2 regions of the Hominimerdicola aceti genome follow, and region 1 is predicted to be linked to the other one. Evidence: predicted binding sites of a transcription regulator. Region 1 holds the regulator's gene; the other holds the start of a gene.
What was found. The regulator Rex, encoded in region 1, represses fermentation and respiration genes when NADH is low (regulators of the CRP and FNR family bind a similar motif). The targets are predictions, from matches to a motif close to ATTGTTAANNNNTTAACAAT.
Positions count from the first base shown of each region.

Region 2: OCV57_RS00870 (phosphoglycerate kinase) is a predicted target of Rex. The motif match lies at 3,975-3,994, and genes of this name have one in related genera.

Region 1 is NZ_JAOQJZ010000002.1:187,080-194,563, forward strand. Features, by position in the region: gene OCV57_RS03045 (aryl-sulfate sulfotransferase) at 1-1,306, shown strand, start outside; gene OCV57_RS03050 (redox-sensing transcriptional repressor Rex) at 1,469-2,137, shown strand; gene OCV57_RS03055 (hypothetical protein) at 2,184-2,774, opposite strand; gene OCV57_RS03060 (phosphotransferase family protein) at 2,986-3,744, opposite strand; gene adhE (bifunctional acetaldehyde-CoA/alcohol dehydrogenase) at 4,234-6,852, shown strand; gene OCV57_RS03070 (L-aspartate oxidase) at 7,137-7,484, shown strand, end outside.
Region 2 is NZ_JAOQJZ010000001.1:144,159-151,642, reverse strand. Features, by position in the region: gene gpmI (2,3-bisphosphoglycerate-independent phosphoglycerate mutase) at 1-605, opposite strand, end outside; gene OCV57_RS00885 (hypothetical protein) at 641-1,090, opposite strand; gene tpiA (triose-phosphate isomerase) at 1,208-1,984, opposite strand; gene OCV57_RS00875 (DUF3592 domain-containing protein) at 2,115-2,636, opposite strand; gene OCV57_RS00870 (phosphoglycerate kinase) at 2,715-3,938, opposite strand; gene OCV57_RS00865 (ATP-dependent Clp protease ATP-binding subunit) at 4,077-6,344, opposite strand; gene OCV57_RS00860 (CvpA family protein) at 6,385-7,263, opposite strand; gene OCV57_RS00855 (DUF5711 family protein) at 7,280-7,484, opposite strand, start outside.

The DNA.
Region 1 (7,484 bases):
GGGCACAACAGGAGCAAGAGGAGGTAAATATGCATATCAGGATCAACTTGATCTTGTTCAGGTAGACTGGGACGGTCATATCGTATGGAAATTCGACAAAACTGAACTTGTTGCAGACCCGGGTAAAGAACCGGTCTATATGGCTAGACAGCACCATGATTTTCAGCGTGAGGGCAGCACTGTGGGTTACTATTATCCAAATGGTGAGCCAAAGACAGACAGTGGCAATACACTTATCCTTACTCACGAGAACCTCTACAACCACGATATTTCAGACAAAAGACTTATCGACGATAAGATCATCGAAGTGGATTGGGAAGGCAATATAATTTGGAGCTGGCGTGCAAGCGACCACTTTGATGAGCTTGGCTTTGACGAGGCCGCAAAGAACGCATTGTTCAGAAACCCTGGTCTTCACGGTGAGGCAGGTGGAGATTGGATGCACATAAACAACTTCTCTACCCTTGGCGAAAATAAGTGGTATGACGCAGGCGACAAACGCTTCCACCCAGACAATATCATATTTGACGCAAGAAACTCAAACATACTCGGAATTATCGAGAAATCAACAGGTAAGATAGTATGGCGTGTAGGTCCTAACTTCAACGAAAACGAAGCCACAAAGAAGCTTGGCTGGATAATTGGTCAGCACCACCTGCACATGATACCAAAGGGACTTCCTGGAGAGGGCGACCTGTTGGTATTCGATAACGGTGGCGAGGGTGGCTACGGCACACCTAACCCTGCTTCCCTCACAGGCGTGAACAATGCACACAGAGATTACTCAAGAGTACTTCAATTCAATCCTGTTACACTTGAAATAACATGGCAGTACACTCCACTTGAAGCAGGAAATCTGCTTTTTACTGACGCTTCTAAGTTCTATAGCTCATACATTAGCTCTGCACAGCGACTTCCGAACGGAAACACTCTTATTACGGAAGGTTCAGATGGACATCTTCTTGAGGTCACACCTGACCATGAAATAGTTTGGGAATTTGTAAACCCTTATTTTAAGAATTTTGCTGGAACATTCAAAAGCAACATGATCTACAGAGCTTATCGTGTACCATATGAATGGATACCACAGCTTGAAAAGCCTGTTGAGACCTCTATCGAGCCTATCGACATTACAAAGTTCAGAGTACCAGGTGCTTCTATTGGCGAGGGTACAGGGCTTGTTACAGCCGTTGACGGGATCGACCCAACAAAAGGAGTTCCTCTCACAGGTTCAGGAAATGAAGAAGATGATGAAGAACGCATCGACTTCTGTGTTGCTTCTGTAAAGAAAAAAGATCTAGAATAAAATTAATGTACATAAGGCAGCTTCTGTAAAACGAGGCTGCTTTTTTTAAGACCGCAGAGAGTTTACAAGTCCTTGACAAAAGAAAAGATTAGTGCTATTATATTATGTGATATTGTTATTTATTTATCAATCATGTTTATTAGTAAAGGAAAGTGTAAATATATGTCTAAAGACGGTTCGATATCCGCATCAGTAATAAAACGACTGCCACGTTATTATAGATTTTTAGGTGAGCTTCAAAAAGAAGGACTTGAAAGAATATCTTCAAGGGAGCTTTCAGAGAGAATGAAGCTCACGGCTTCACAAATAAGACAAGACCTTAACTGCTTTGGCGGATTCGGTCAGCAGGGATATGGCTATCACGTTGACGAGCTTAGAATGGAAATAGGCAAGATACTCGGAGTAGACAAGCATTTCAAGACCATACTTATCGGTGCAGGAAACCTTGGTAAAGCTATCGCCACACATATTAACTTTGAAACAAGGGGTTGCAATCTCATTGGCATATTTGATATAAACCCTAAGCTCACTGGTGAAGTGGTAGGAAACATACCGATTCGTCACACTAATGATATAGAAAGCTTTTGCGAAGCAAACTCCCCTGTTGTAGCTGTGCTTTGTATACCGAAGGCAAACACTCAGGCTATTGCAGACCAGCTTGTAAATCTTGGTCTGAAAGCGTTCTGGAATTTTTCACATTATGATCTTAGCATCGACTATGAAAACATAGTTGTGGAAAACGTCCATTTGGGTGACAGCCTGCTTACACTTACATATGCAACAAATATCATCACAAGCACTGATACTGACAACAGCGAAGAGATCGAATAAAAAAAAATCACACCAGAAGTCTGGTGTGATTTTTTTATATAAAGTATTAGCGAACTGTTTTAACCGCGGCTGTTTCAACAACTGCAGCAAGATGGTCGTTAACCTCTTTGCTCTGATAGTATTCAGCAAAAGACTCAGTTACTTGATCTGCCCATGACTCTGTAGATTGAGTTTTAACATCCTCGGTATTGATTTTTTCAGCACTTCCTGTTTCATCATCGAGAACGTAAAGCTTATCTGATGCGACCTCGGCAGCGACAGTTGCCACCTTTGTCAACACATCATCATTTTTATCATATATAACAAAAATGTAACAATTCTTTTTGTTCACAGTCTTAGTGCCTGTATAGCCATAAAGCCTTTTTGTTTTTTCAGCCAAAGGGTATATCTCCTTGCAGACATCTACGACCTGATTAAACGAATCTACAGCCTCATCTGGTATCTTTTCAAGAGTGCTTCTGTCAGGGAGTGAAGTAGTTTCGTCTGGCACTTCATCAGAAACCTCTGTCTGAGCTGTCGTTACGTCATTATTTGTAAGATTAACATTATTTTCTGTTTTATTATCGGCATTTTTTCCACAAGCCGGGAAAGCAAACATAGTGCAAACTATAGCAACAGCTATCATTAGCTTTTTCATATTGATCCTCCGAATAACCTCTGTAGTCCTAAATCATTATGTCATATTTCAACAGTTTCACATTATATCACATGAAAATTACTCTGTAAAGGGATTATAAAGAATTGTAACAAAATATCCCGATTATGACGAAACTCATAATCGGGATAAATCATTTTTTAGCTATTTGCACAATAAGAGGTTACAAATTTGTTACAACCTGACGAAAAGACTAATCGTAATCTACAACGTCGATCCACTTCATGAGCAAATCCTTCTCCTCTGGTTTGCCCTTAATGAGCTGTGCTGCTGCAACGATCGGCAACCAAGCCTGTACATACTGCTTAGATGTTCCGCTCTTTACGCAATATTTATCAAGATAAGCCTCAGCAAGATCAGGATTGTTAAGGCAGAACAGCAGGTATGTTCTTGCAACGTCAGCAGAAGCATTGCCTTGTCTAGCAGAACCCCAATTGATAACATAAGTACCTTCGTCATTGATGATAACGTTCTTTGGCTCAAAGTTACCATGGCAAAGCTTGATGTGCTTTGGCATTGAATCAAGTCTTGTGAGAAGCTCATACTTCTTTATCTCGTCGATCTGACCAAGAGTCTTGATCTGTCTTGCCATCTTATCTTTCAGCTTTGAAAGAAGTGGCATATACTGAGCGTGTATCTCGCACTGAATGTCGATAAACTGGTTAAGATACGTGTCTTTCTTGTCTGGATTTTCGTCCATAAGCTGCTGAAGAGTCTTACCCTTTATAAAGTCCATTGTAATAGCCCATTTGCCGTCGATAACGGAAACCTCGTGAAGAACAGGCATCTTTATAAAGGAATTGCCAAGTGTTGTTTCAACTCTTGCGTGTGTAAGAGCCGCATACAGACACTTTTCCTTGTATTCAGGCTTCTTATAGATCCTGACTGCCATTCCATCAGTTTCATAAACATCATAGATGTCGCTGGATGCTACAAAGTTATCAAGTTTCATAAGTCATATCTCCTTTTATTTTAAAATATGGTATTAAGTCGAGCTTCAGAGTATACATCGATTTTTCAACAGCTTTATTGTGTAAAATTACCTTTACATCTCCGTGCTTTCTATGTATCTCTGTTATGTCTATATTATACTACAGATTTTCTAAATGTCAAGCACTTTTTCGTTATTTTCACAACTGTTTTATTTTTGTTTAGTTTTTATCTTATATTTATTAATCTTTTTTCAGGCAGCATATATGATAAATTTTTATCAATCTAATTTTTATTGTGCAATTTGACGGTCATGAATTGTTAATCTATCATAAAACAATGTTCAATATTTATGTATATTGCATAATAAAGCGACGTAAAATATCAAAAAAGCTGTAACTTTATAAGATTGACAAAAAAATAACAATCGTATATAATATAAATAAGATAAAACCCGAGCGGGGGTTATCAAGAGTAAAAAACAATAATTAATTTATTGGAGGTTTATTTTATGGCAAAGAGTGAAGCTAAAACAGTCGGCATCGTCGATACAGAGGAAGCTCTGACTGCTAAGATCGCTGAAGTAAGAGCTGCGCAGGCAATCTTCGCTACCTACACACAGGAGCAGGTAGATAAGATTTTCAAGGCTGCTGCTATCGCTGCTAACAAGGCAAGAATCCCACTTGCAAAGATGGCTGTTGAGGAAACAGGCATGGGTATCGTTGAAGACAAGGTTATCAAGAACAACTATGCTGCTGAGCACATCTACAATAAGTACAAGAATGTTCAGACTTGTGGTGTTTTTGAGGAAAATAAGGCTTACGGCACAATGAGAATTTACGAGCCTATCGGTCTTATCGCTGCTGTTATCCCAACAACAAACCCAACTTCTACTGCTATATTCAAGACACTTATCTGTCTTAAGACAAGAAATGGTATCATAATCTCACCACACCCAAGAGCAAAGAAGTCAACTATCGCTGCTGCTAAGATCGTTTATGATGCAGCTGTTGCAGCAGGTGCTCCAAAGGGTATCATCGGTTGGATCGATGTTCCTTCTCTTGAACTCACAAACATGATCATGAGAGAGTCTGACACAATCCTCGCTACAGGCGGTCCTGGAATGGTAAAGGCTGCTTATTCATCTGGTACACCAGCTCTCGGTGTTGGTGCCGGTAACGCATCAGCTATCATCGATTCTTCTGCTGATATCGTAAACGCTGTAAACTCTATCATTCATTCTAAGACATTTGATAACGGTATGATCTGTGCTACAGAGCAGACAGTTATCGCTGATAAGACAGTTTACAACGATGTTAAGAAGGAATTCATCAAGAGAGGTTGCTACTTCCTTAATGATGAAGAGGCTGACAAGATAAGAAAGACAATGCTCATCAACGGTGCTCTTAATGCTAAGATCGTTGGTCAGCGTCCTGTAACTATCGCTAAGATGGCTGGCTTTGAAGTTCCAGAGGATACAAAGGTACTCATCGGCGAGGCTACAAGCACAGCTCCTGAAGAGGCTTTCGGTCACGAAAAGCTCACAACTATCCTTGGTATGTACAAGTCAAAGAACTTTGACGACGCTCTTGACATCGCAGAGGCACTTCTCGTAAACAACGGCGGTCTTGGTCATACTTCAGTTCTTTGGGTAGATAACATAAACGAGAGAGAAAAGCTCAATAAGTTCGCTGCAAGAATGAAGACTTGCCGTCTTATCGTAAACACACCTTCTTCACTCGGCGGTATCGGTGACCTCTACAACTTTGACTTTGCTCCTTCCCTCACACTCGGCTGCGGTTCATGGGGCGGCAACTCAGTTTCTGAGAACGTTGGCGTTAAGCACCTGCTGAACATTAAGACAGTCGTTGAGAGGAGAGAGAATATGCTTTGGTTCAGAGCACCTGAAAAGGTATACTTCAAGAAGGGTTGTCTCCCTGTTGCTCTTGACGAGTTGAAGACTGTTATGGGCAAGAAAAAGGCATTCATCGTAACAGACCAGTTCCTTTATAAGAATGGTTATACAAAGGCTATCACAGATAAACTCGATGAAATGGGTATTCTCCACGAAACATTCTTCGATGTTGCTCCAGACCCAACACTTGCTTGTGCACTTGAAGGTGTTGCTCAGTTGAGAGCTTTCGAGCCTGACACAATTATCGCTATCGGCGGTGGTTCTGCAATGGACGCTGGTAAGATCATGTGGGTTCTTTACGAGCATCCAGACGCTGACTTCTTCGATATGGCTATGAGATATATCGATATCCGTAAGAGAGTTTACACATTCCCTAAGATGGGTGAGAAGGCATACTTCATTGCTATCCCAACATCTTCTGGTACAGGTTCTGAGGTTACACCTTTCGCAGTTATCACTGATGAAAAGACAGGTACTAAGTATCCTCTGGCTGACTACCAGCTCATGCCTAACATGGCTATCGTTGATACAGATATGATGATGTCTGCTCCAAGAGGTCTGACTTCTGCATCAGGTATCGACGCTCTGACACACGCTCTTGAGGCTTATGCATCTGTAATGGCTACAGATTACACTGACGGTCTTGCACTTAGAGCTATGAAGCTTATCTTCAAGTATCTGCCAGGTGCATATGACAACGGTCAGACAGACGTTAAGGCTCGTGAGGAAATGGCTACAGCATCTACAATGGCTGGTATGGCATTTGCTAACGCATTCCTCGGTGTTTGCCACTCAATGGCTCATAAGCTCGGTGCTTATCATCACCTGCCACACGGCGTTGCTAACGCTCTCCTTATCACAATGGTAATGAGATACAACGCTGACCCAACACCTAGAAAGATGGGTACTTTCTCACAGTATCAGTATCCACATACTCTTGAGAGATACTGCGAGTGTGCACATTCACTTGGTATCGTTGGTAAGAACGATGAGGATACACTCAACAAGTTCATCGACGCTATCGAGGCACTCAAGGAAAGAGTTGGTATCAAGAAGACTATCGCTGATTACGGCGTAGACGAGAAGCACTTCCTTGACACTCTCGACAACATGGTTGAGGACGCATTTGATGACCAGTGCACAGGTGCTAACCCAAGATACCCACTGATGAGCGAGCTGAAGGAAATGTACCTCAAGGCTTACTACGGCAAATAATCTTTGCTGACAAAGCAATTTGCAGAGTGACTAATATTTGATTATTAGTTGATCTATAATAAACCTCCGACTGCTTGTTCCCTTTAGGGAGCAGGCAGTCATTTTTTTGTTAATTTGCACTTAAAATAATAATGTAAGGTATGTGTATTATATATTCAAATAACAGTTGAAAAAGGAAAAAATATATGGTATAATGAAATAAGTATAAATTATTTCAGAGCAATATCTGATGTGATTTTTACATAACACTTGGCGACACTCCGCCATACAAAGAGGTTACAAATATGAACAACAAAAATTATGACGTTATTATCGCTGGCTGCGGTGCGGCAGGTCTATATGCAGCACTTAACCTTTCCCGTGATTTAAATGTACTTGTGCTTTCCAAAAGAGAGCTGACCTTGTGTAACTCTTCCCTTGCGCAGGGTGGAATTGCAGGCGTTTATGACAATCCAAAGGACTCGCCTGAATATCACAAACATGATACATTTGTAGCAGGTGGATTTGAAAATGATCCTGAGTCCACTCAGGTCCTTGTTGACGAAGCCTATATTGACATTGGAAAACTCATAGAGCTTGGTGCTGACTTTGATAAGTGTCCTGATGGATCTTATCACCGCACTCTCGAAGGT
Region 2 (7,484 bases), on a different contig from region 1:
TAAGCCTTGCCTACACGCTCCCAACGGTTATCTCTGTCCATTGCATAGTAACGTCCCATTACTGTTGCTATCTTGCCGACACCAATTTCCTTGAGCTTTTCTTCAAGCTCAGCTACGAAGTCAGCACCGCTTGTAGGAGGAACATCTCTGCCGTCCATGAAGCAATGAACGTAAACCTTTGTAAGACCTGCTTTCTTAGCAAGCTCCAAAAGACCATAGAGGTGTGAATTATGTGAATGAACGCCGCCGTTTGAAAGAAGTCCGAACAGGTGAAGTGCGCTGTCATTCTTCTTGCAGTTCTCAACGGCTGCTGTGAAAGCTTCGTTTGAGAAGAATTCGCCGTCCTTGATAGACTTTGTAATTCTTGTAAGCTCCTGATAAACTATTCTTCCTGCGCCGATATTTGTATGGCCTACCTCTGAGTTACCCATTTGTCCCTCAGGAAGTCCAACGTCCATGCCGCTTGCACCGATAAGAGTGTGCGGATAGTTGGCAAGAAGTCTGTCGATATTAGGTGTTTTGGCAGCTCTGATAGCGTTGCCGTAATCCTTGTGATTATAGCCGAAGCCGTCCATAATGATAAGTGCTATGGGTTTCTTTGACATATTTCTTAGTCCTTTCAACATCATTTATATTCGTATTATCCCCAATAACCGCCCTTTTCAAGAAAGCTCAGGACATATTCCTTAAATTCCTTGGCAGTATCGTCGCTTGTGTAATAGGTCTTTGCGCCGATACGGACATAGTTGCTCTCTCCTGCTTCATAGTAGATAGCTGGACCTTCTGAACATTTTATATCCAGCCAATCGCCGCCAACAACGTACTCCTTTGAATCCGGCTCTTTCTCCTCTGCGTTTTCCATGACTTTCGTGCGGAACTCTGTTATCTTGTCAAGCAGCTCGCTGTCTGTGAACTCAACGCCGCTAAGGAGCTTACTAGAGTCCATTTTGATAGTTACATTTTCAAGCTTAGCTTCAGATGTTGTCTGAGAGTTTTCTGCCGCCGGTGCGCTGCTTTCGTCAACGCTTCCGCAAGCTGCAAATGACATACACATGGATAATACTAATGCTGCAAATATTATTTTTTTCACAGTTGCGTCCCCCTGTTCAAAAAAAGCAGAGGACAGCCGCAGCCGTCCCCTGCGGAACTTTTTATTTGTTTGTTCTTGTGACGAATGATATTTTGCCCCTAGATATCCGTCTGTTAATTAGCCCTCAACAGCAGCCTGAACGATAGTGTTGAAGTCAGCAGCCTTCAGTGAAGCGCCGCCGATAAGACCGCCGTCTACGTTCTCCTTAGAAAGAAGCTCTGCGCAGTTCTTAGCGTTCATTGAGCCGCCGTACTGAATTGTAACTGCCTCTGCTGTAGCCTCGTCATAGATCTTAGCAAGTGTTGCTCTGATGAATGCGCAAACTTCCTCTGCCTGATCTGCTGTAGCTGTCTTGCCTGTGCCGATAGCCCAAACTGGCTCGTAAGCGATAACGGACTTCTTAACGTCCTCTGCTGATACGCCGAAGAAATCAAGCTTTACCTGTCTTGCGATAACTTCCTCTGTGATGTTGCACTCACGCTCCCAGAGAAGCTCGCCAACGCAAACGATAGGCTTAAGACCTGCTGCAAGAGCTGCCTTTGTTCTCTTGTTTACTGTTTCGTCTGTTTCACCGAAATACTGTCTTCTCTCAGAGTGACCGATAACAACGTACTCAACGCCAAGCTCAACGAGCATATCTGCTGAGATCTCGCCTGTGAAAGCACCGCTCTTCTCAAAGTGAACGTTCTCTGCACCGATCTTTACGTTTGAACCTGCTGTTGCGTTGATAGCAGTTTCAAGGTTTGTGAAAGGTACGCAAGCGATAACTTCTACCTTGCCCTCAGCGTTTGCAACAAGTGGCTTGATAGCTTCGAGAAGCTCCTTAGCCTCAGGTCTTGTCTTGTTCATTTTCCAGTTTCCTGCAATAATTGCTTTTCTTACAGCTTTTTTCATGATAAAAAACTCCTTTATTTTTTATAGGGAACAGAAAAACTGCTCCTGCTAGTTTTCCAAGTCTATTATACAACATTCCCTCGTATTTGTCAACTAATTAACAAAGGCTTGGACTTATTTTATCTGTTTATTACAGCTTATCTATAAGCATAACGACACCGAAAACGCCAAGCAGGACACCGATAGCGATAGCCGCATAGCCGAAAGGCGTTTTCTCCTCTTTTTCCTCGGCTTCCTTTTCCTCCTCAGTGACTTCTACCTTTGATTTTTCATCGTCAAGGTAAAATTCCTGTGGGTTTTCTGGGTTATACTTTATGTCTATCATGTCGCCCTTTTCATAGCCGTTGTCTGTGACTATCTGGGTATACTTTTCGCCGTCAATGGTATAGCCTATTTTCCACTCGGTAAAAACTCTGTCCTCACCGCCGTTGAAGTCAGGCATTGTGGTCTTGACTTTCTGCAAGGCTTTTGCCTGAGTTGGTTCGTAGTGATCCTCCTCAGGGATATTATATTCCTGCTCAGGGAAAAAGCGATAGCCCTGCAAGGCTTTTATACCGAAATAGATAAGTCCAATGCCTGTGAGCAGAAGAATTATTCCACCTATGCCCTGCCAGCCTAATCCGCTTTTTGCAAGTAGTGTTATTTCATTCATTTTTACTACCTCGATTTCTGCATAAAAAAGGGACAGGCAAAACCTGCCTGCCCCTAGCTTATAGCTTAGTAAAATATATTACTTGTCAGCGATTACGTCGATACCTGGGAGTACCTTGCCCTCGAGGTATTCAAGTGAAGCTCCGCCGCCTGTTGAGATGTGTGACATCTTATCAGCAAAGCCAAGCTGGATAACTGCTGCTGCTGAGTCGCCGCCGCCGATGATAGTTGTAGCGTCTGTTTCAGCAAGTGCCTTTGCAACTGCGATTGTACCCTTTGCAAGTGTTGGGTTCTCGAACACGCCCATAGGACCATTCCAAACAACTGTCTTTGCAGACTTAACAGCCTCGCCGAAGAGAGCCTGTGTCTTTGTGCCTATATCAAGGCCTTCCTTGTCAGCTGGGATCTTATCAGAATCAACAACTTCTACATCGATAGGAGCGTCGATTGGATCAGGGAAACCTGCTGCAACTGTTGTGTCGATAGGAAGAAGAAGCTTCTTGCCGAGCTTTTCAGCCTTTGCCATCATTTCCTTGCAGTAGTCGATCTTTGTATCGTCAACGAGGGAAAGACCAACTTCCTTGCCCTGTGCCTTAAGGAATGTATATGCCATACCGCCGCCGATGATAAGTGTATCGCACTTCTCGAGGAGGTTTGAGATAACGTTGAGCTTATCTGCTACCTTTGCGCCGCCGAGAATAGCAACGAATGGTCTAACAGGTGTTTCAACTGCATTTCCGAGATAGTTGATCTCTTTCTGCATGAGGTAACCAACTGCTGTTTCCTTAACGAACTTTGTAACGCCAGCTGTAGAAGCATGAGCTCTGTGAGCTGAACCGAAAGCGTCCATTACGAATACTTCGTCGTCAACGAGGTCAGCAAGTTCCTTAGCGAAAGCTTCACCGTTCTTTGTTTCCTCTGCGCCTCTGAATCTTGTGTTCTCAAGAACAACGATATCACCGTCAGCCATTTCAGCAACTGCCTTCTTAGCGTTGTCGCCAACTACTGTATCGTCAGCAGCGAATGTTACCTTTGTTTCAGGAAGAAGCTCTGCAAGTCTTGCAGCAGCAGGAGCAAGTGAGAACTTAGCCTCTGGGCCGTTCTTTGGCTTGCCAAGATGTGAACACAGAACTACCTTGCCGCCGTCAGCTACCAGCTTCTTGATAGTTGGGAGAGCAGCTGTTATTCTGTTATCGTTTGTAATAACGCCGTCCTTAAGAGGAACGTTAAAGTCAACTCTTACGAGTACCTTTTTGCCCTTTACATTAATGTCATCAACAGTAACTTTGTTTAAACCTGCCATTTTAAAGACACCTCTCAATTAAATTTTTTAATTCACGTTGTTAAAAAACTAACAACCTTACCTTTATTATATAACATACCGCCATAAAAATCAAGTATTTTTTTATAATTTTTACCCTGATTTTATAACTTTAGGCTTTTAAAGTGCGTCCACCTTTATCTCTCCGTTGTCAGCGGATATTGCCACGGCGGACACTGCTCCCTCGCCCTTGTCTATAAGCAGTTCGGCTATCTTATCCTCCACCTCGTTTCTTATGACACGGCGGATATCTCTTGCACCAAGCTTCTGACCGTATGCCTTATGTGCAATAGTTTTCAGAGCTTTATCTGTATATCTCAGGCTGATATGTTTCTCCTCCAGCGGTGATTTCATCTCGTCCAGCATAAGGCCTGCTATGCCAGCGTAATTCTCCTCTGTGAGCGGATTGAACACAACTATCTCGTCAATTCTTCCAAGAAACTCAGGTCTCAGGAAATCTCTCAGGGCTTTCATTGCTTTATCCTTGGCGATATCACTGTCGGTCTTATTGAAGCCCACACCTGTATCTCTATCAGTCGAACCTGCGTTTGATGTCATGACGATAACTGTGTTCTCAAATGAAACGCTTCTGCCCTGTGAATCGTTGATACGTCCCTCGTCAAGTATCTGGAGAAGTATGTTCATAACGTCAGGGTGAGCCTTTTCTATTTCGTCAAAAAGTACCACTGAATATGGTCTGCGGCGCACCTTTTCGGTAAGCTGACCTGCTTCGTCAAAGCCAACATATCCCGGAGGTGAGCCGATAAGCTTTGATACTGAGTGCTTCTCCATATACTCGGTCATGTCAACTCTGATAAGCGGTTCGGTGGCGTCAAAAAGCTCTTCTCCAAGGACTTTCACAAGCTCTGTTTTTCCAACGCCTGTTGGGCCGACGAAAATAAATGAAGCCGGTCTGCGACGTTTTGAAAGCTGAACCCTTGTACGCTTTATTGCCTTTGCGACCTTATCAACGGCTTCGTCCTGGCCGATAACACGCTTTGAAAGGGCTTCTTTCAGATGCTTTATCTTGTCATACTCGGTCTGAGCTATTTTATTGGCAGGGATACCTGTCCAAAGCTCTATTACCTTTGAGATATCTTCCTCTGTTACCTGAACGTTTTTGAGGGTCTCCTCAACTTCTTTGAGCCTGTTCTGTATTCTCAGTATCTCGCCCTTTTCCTTTGCGATTATCTCATAGTCAGGGTCTGACTTCTGCTCGTAATCCTCAACGAGCTTTTCATGCTTTTTTAGTTCCTCGTTAAGTGCGTCGAACTCTTCTATTTCAGGTGTTCTGATACTTGTGCAGGCGCAGGCTTCGTCAAGAAGATCTATCGCCTTGTCAGGGAGAAATCTGTCGTTGATATATCTTTCAGAAAGCACTGCACACTCTCTGAGCATATCGTCTGATATCTTTACTCTATGGAAATTTTCGTAATACTGCTTTATGCCTTTGAGAACTGTGATTGTGTCCTCAACTGTCGGCTCGGAAACTGTTACAGGCTGGAAACGTCTTTCAAGTGCAGAGTCCTTTTCGATATACTTTCTGTACTCCTTGAAAGTCGTTGCGCCTATTACCTGTATCTCGCCTCTTGAAAGGGACGGTTTCAGAATATTAGCGGCGTTCATCGTTCCCTCATTGTCGCCTGTGCCAACAAGGGTATGCACCTCGTCTATAAAGAGGATAACATTGCCCTGCTCTTTTACTTCCTCTACAAGTCCTTTACAACGGCTCTCGAACTGTCCTCTGAACTGAGTGCCTGCAACGAGTGCGGTAAGGTCAAGGAGGTAAAGCTCCTTATCCTTGATATGGAAAGGCACATCTCCGGCAACTATCCTCTGTGCGATACCCTCGGCAATGGCTGTTTTACCAACGCCAGGTTCGCCTATAAGGCATGGGTTGTTCTTCTGACGTCTTGACAGGATATGGATAACTCTTGATATCTCCTTATCTCTACCCACAACGTTATCAAGCTTGCCCTCTCTTGCTTTCTGAGTAAGATTTGTGCAATAGTTGTTGAGAAATTTAAGCTTTTTCTTTTTATCCTTTGGCTTGTTCTCTCCGCCCTCATCGGTGGCTTTAGGCATACCTCCTGCGAGGTTGCTGAAAAGATTGGCTGCGTCACCGCCGAAAAGATTGCTCAGGAAGTTCGTTCCGCCCGGCTCAAAATCGTCCCCGTCGGAAGCCTCCATAAGCTGATTTGACATTGCTTCAAGGTCATCGTCTGAGATGCCCATTGCCTTCATATAATCGTCCACCTGCGAAATGCCAAGCTCCTTGGCACAAACAAGGCAAAGTCCCTCGTTCTTCTTGTGCTGAGGGTCCTTGGCGTTCATCTGTGAGATGAACACCACAGCAGGACGCTTTTTACATCTTGAACACATTAACATTTTTATTTGCTCCTTTCCTTACTGATACACCTTACGGTAATCATTTATACAGAATATCAAAGAAGTAACTGAACAGATAGGTATTTTCAAAAACAGCGCTGTTGAACTTGGGAAGCTTGTTCTCGGTAGCATTTATCACAGTGCAGACCATAAAGGCTATCAACACCAGATACAGACCGCCTTTGCAAAGACCAAGCGCCATGCCTGCAAAACGGTTTGCCGCTGTCAGACCTGCCATTCGGGTAAAAACTCCCGACAGACGCAGGATAAGCCTTATGACTATCTCCATAAGCACATACACCGTCATGAACACGCAAAGCCTTATAAAAGTCAGGGCGATCGGTCGGAAAATGTTCTTTTCCAGATACTCAGCACCAGTTCTGCCACCCTCAGAGAGAGCCTTGACGGCTTCGTCTATCTGCTCGGTAGTGAACTTCACCGCCTTAGACAGACTTTTTCCAAGCTTATTACCCTCCAGCTTTTCGCTGAGCTTTTGGGGCATAACGCTGTGGATATACTCTGAAAGCTCCTCGCCCTTTTGCTGAGCAGTATCAAGGTCTGTTCCCTTTGAAACAAGCAGCTTTTCGGTATTCTCCGCAAGAGTGCCTGCCCCTGACAGGACGTTTTTTATCTCCTCATCTGAAAGGTCGATATCAACGCCCTCGTTTTTCAGTTCATTGCTCACAAGCTTTGAAAGATCCGTCTGTTCAGCAGCGTTTTCAAGGCTCGTTATAAGCTGCGTTTTGAAATATTTGTTATATACATTTTCAGCCGACATATTGGCTATAAGAAAAGCCACAAGAACGGCTGCCACTGTTCCGAGCATTGTGATGACATATCTCACAAAGCCCTTACAGTATCCTGTCAGAGCGGTCACGATAAGGATCATTATAACTGCTCCGTCAAAAAAATATGCCATATTTTCCTGCCTTTCGTCAGGTCTCGAAAGCTATTTTGTTTATCTCATGCAGACCTAGGAAATAAACGCTGTCGTTGATGTAAACAAAGTCAAGATACTCAGAGGACACTGCCGCTGTTGCAAGTAGATTTCCTGCACTGTCATAGGCTTCTATATTATCCTCGCCGAGAAGGATCACCTTCTTGTTCTCTGCGACCATTTTCTTAGGCTTGCCGCTTTGA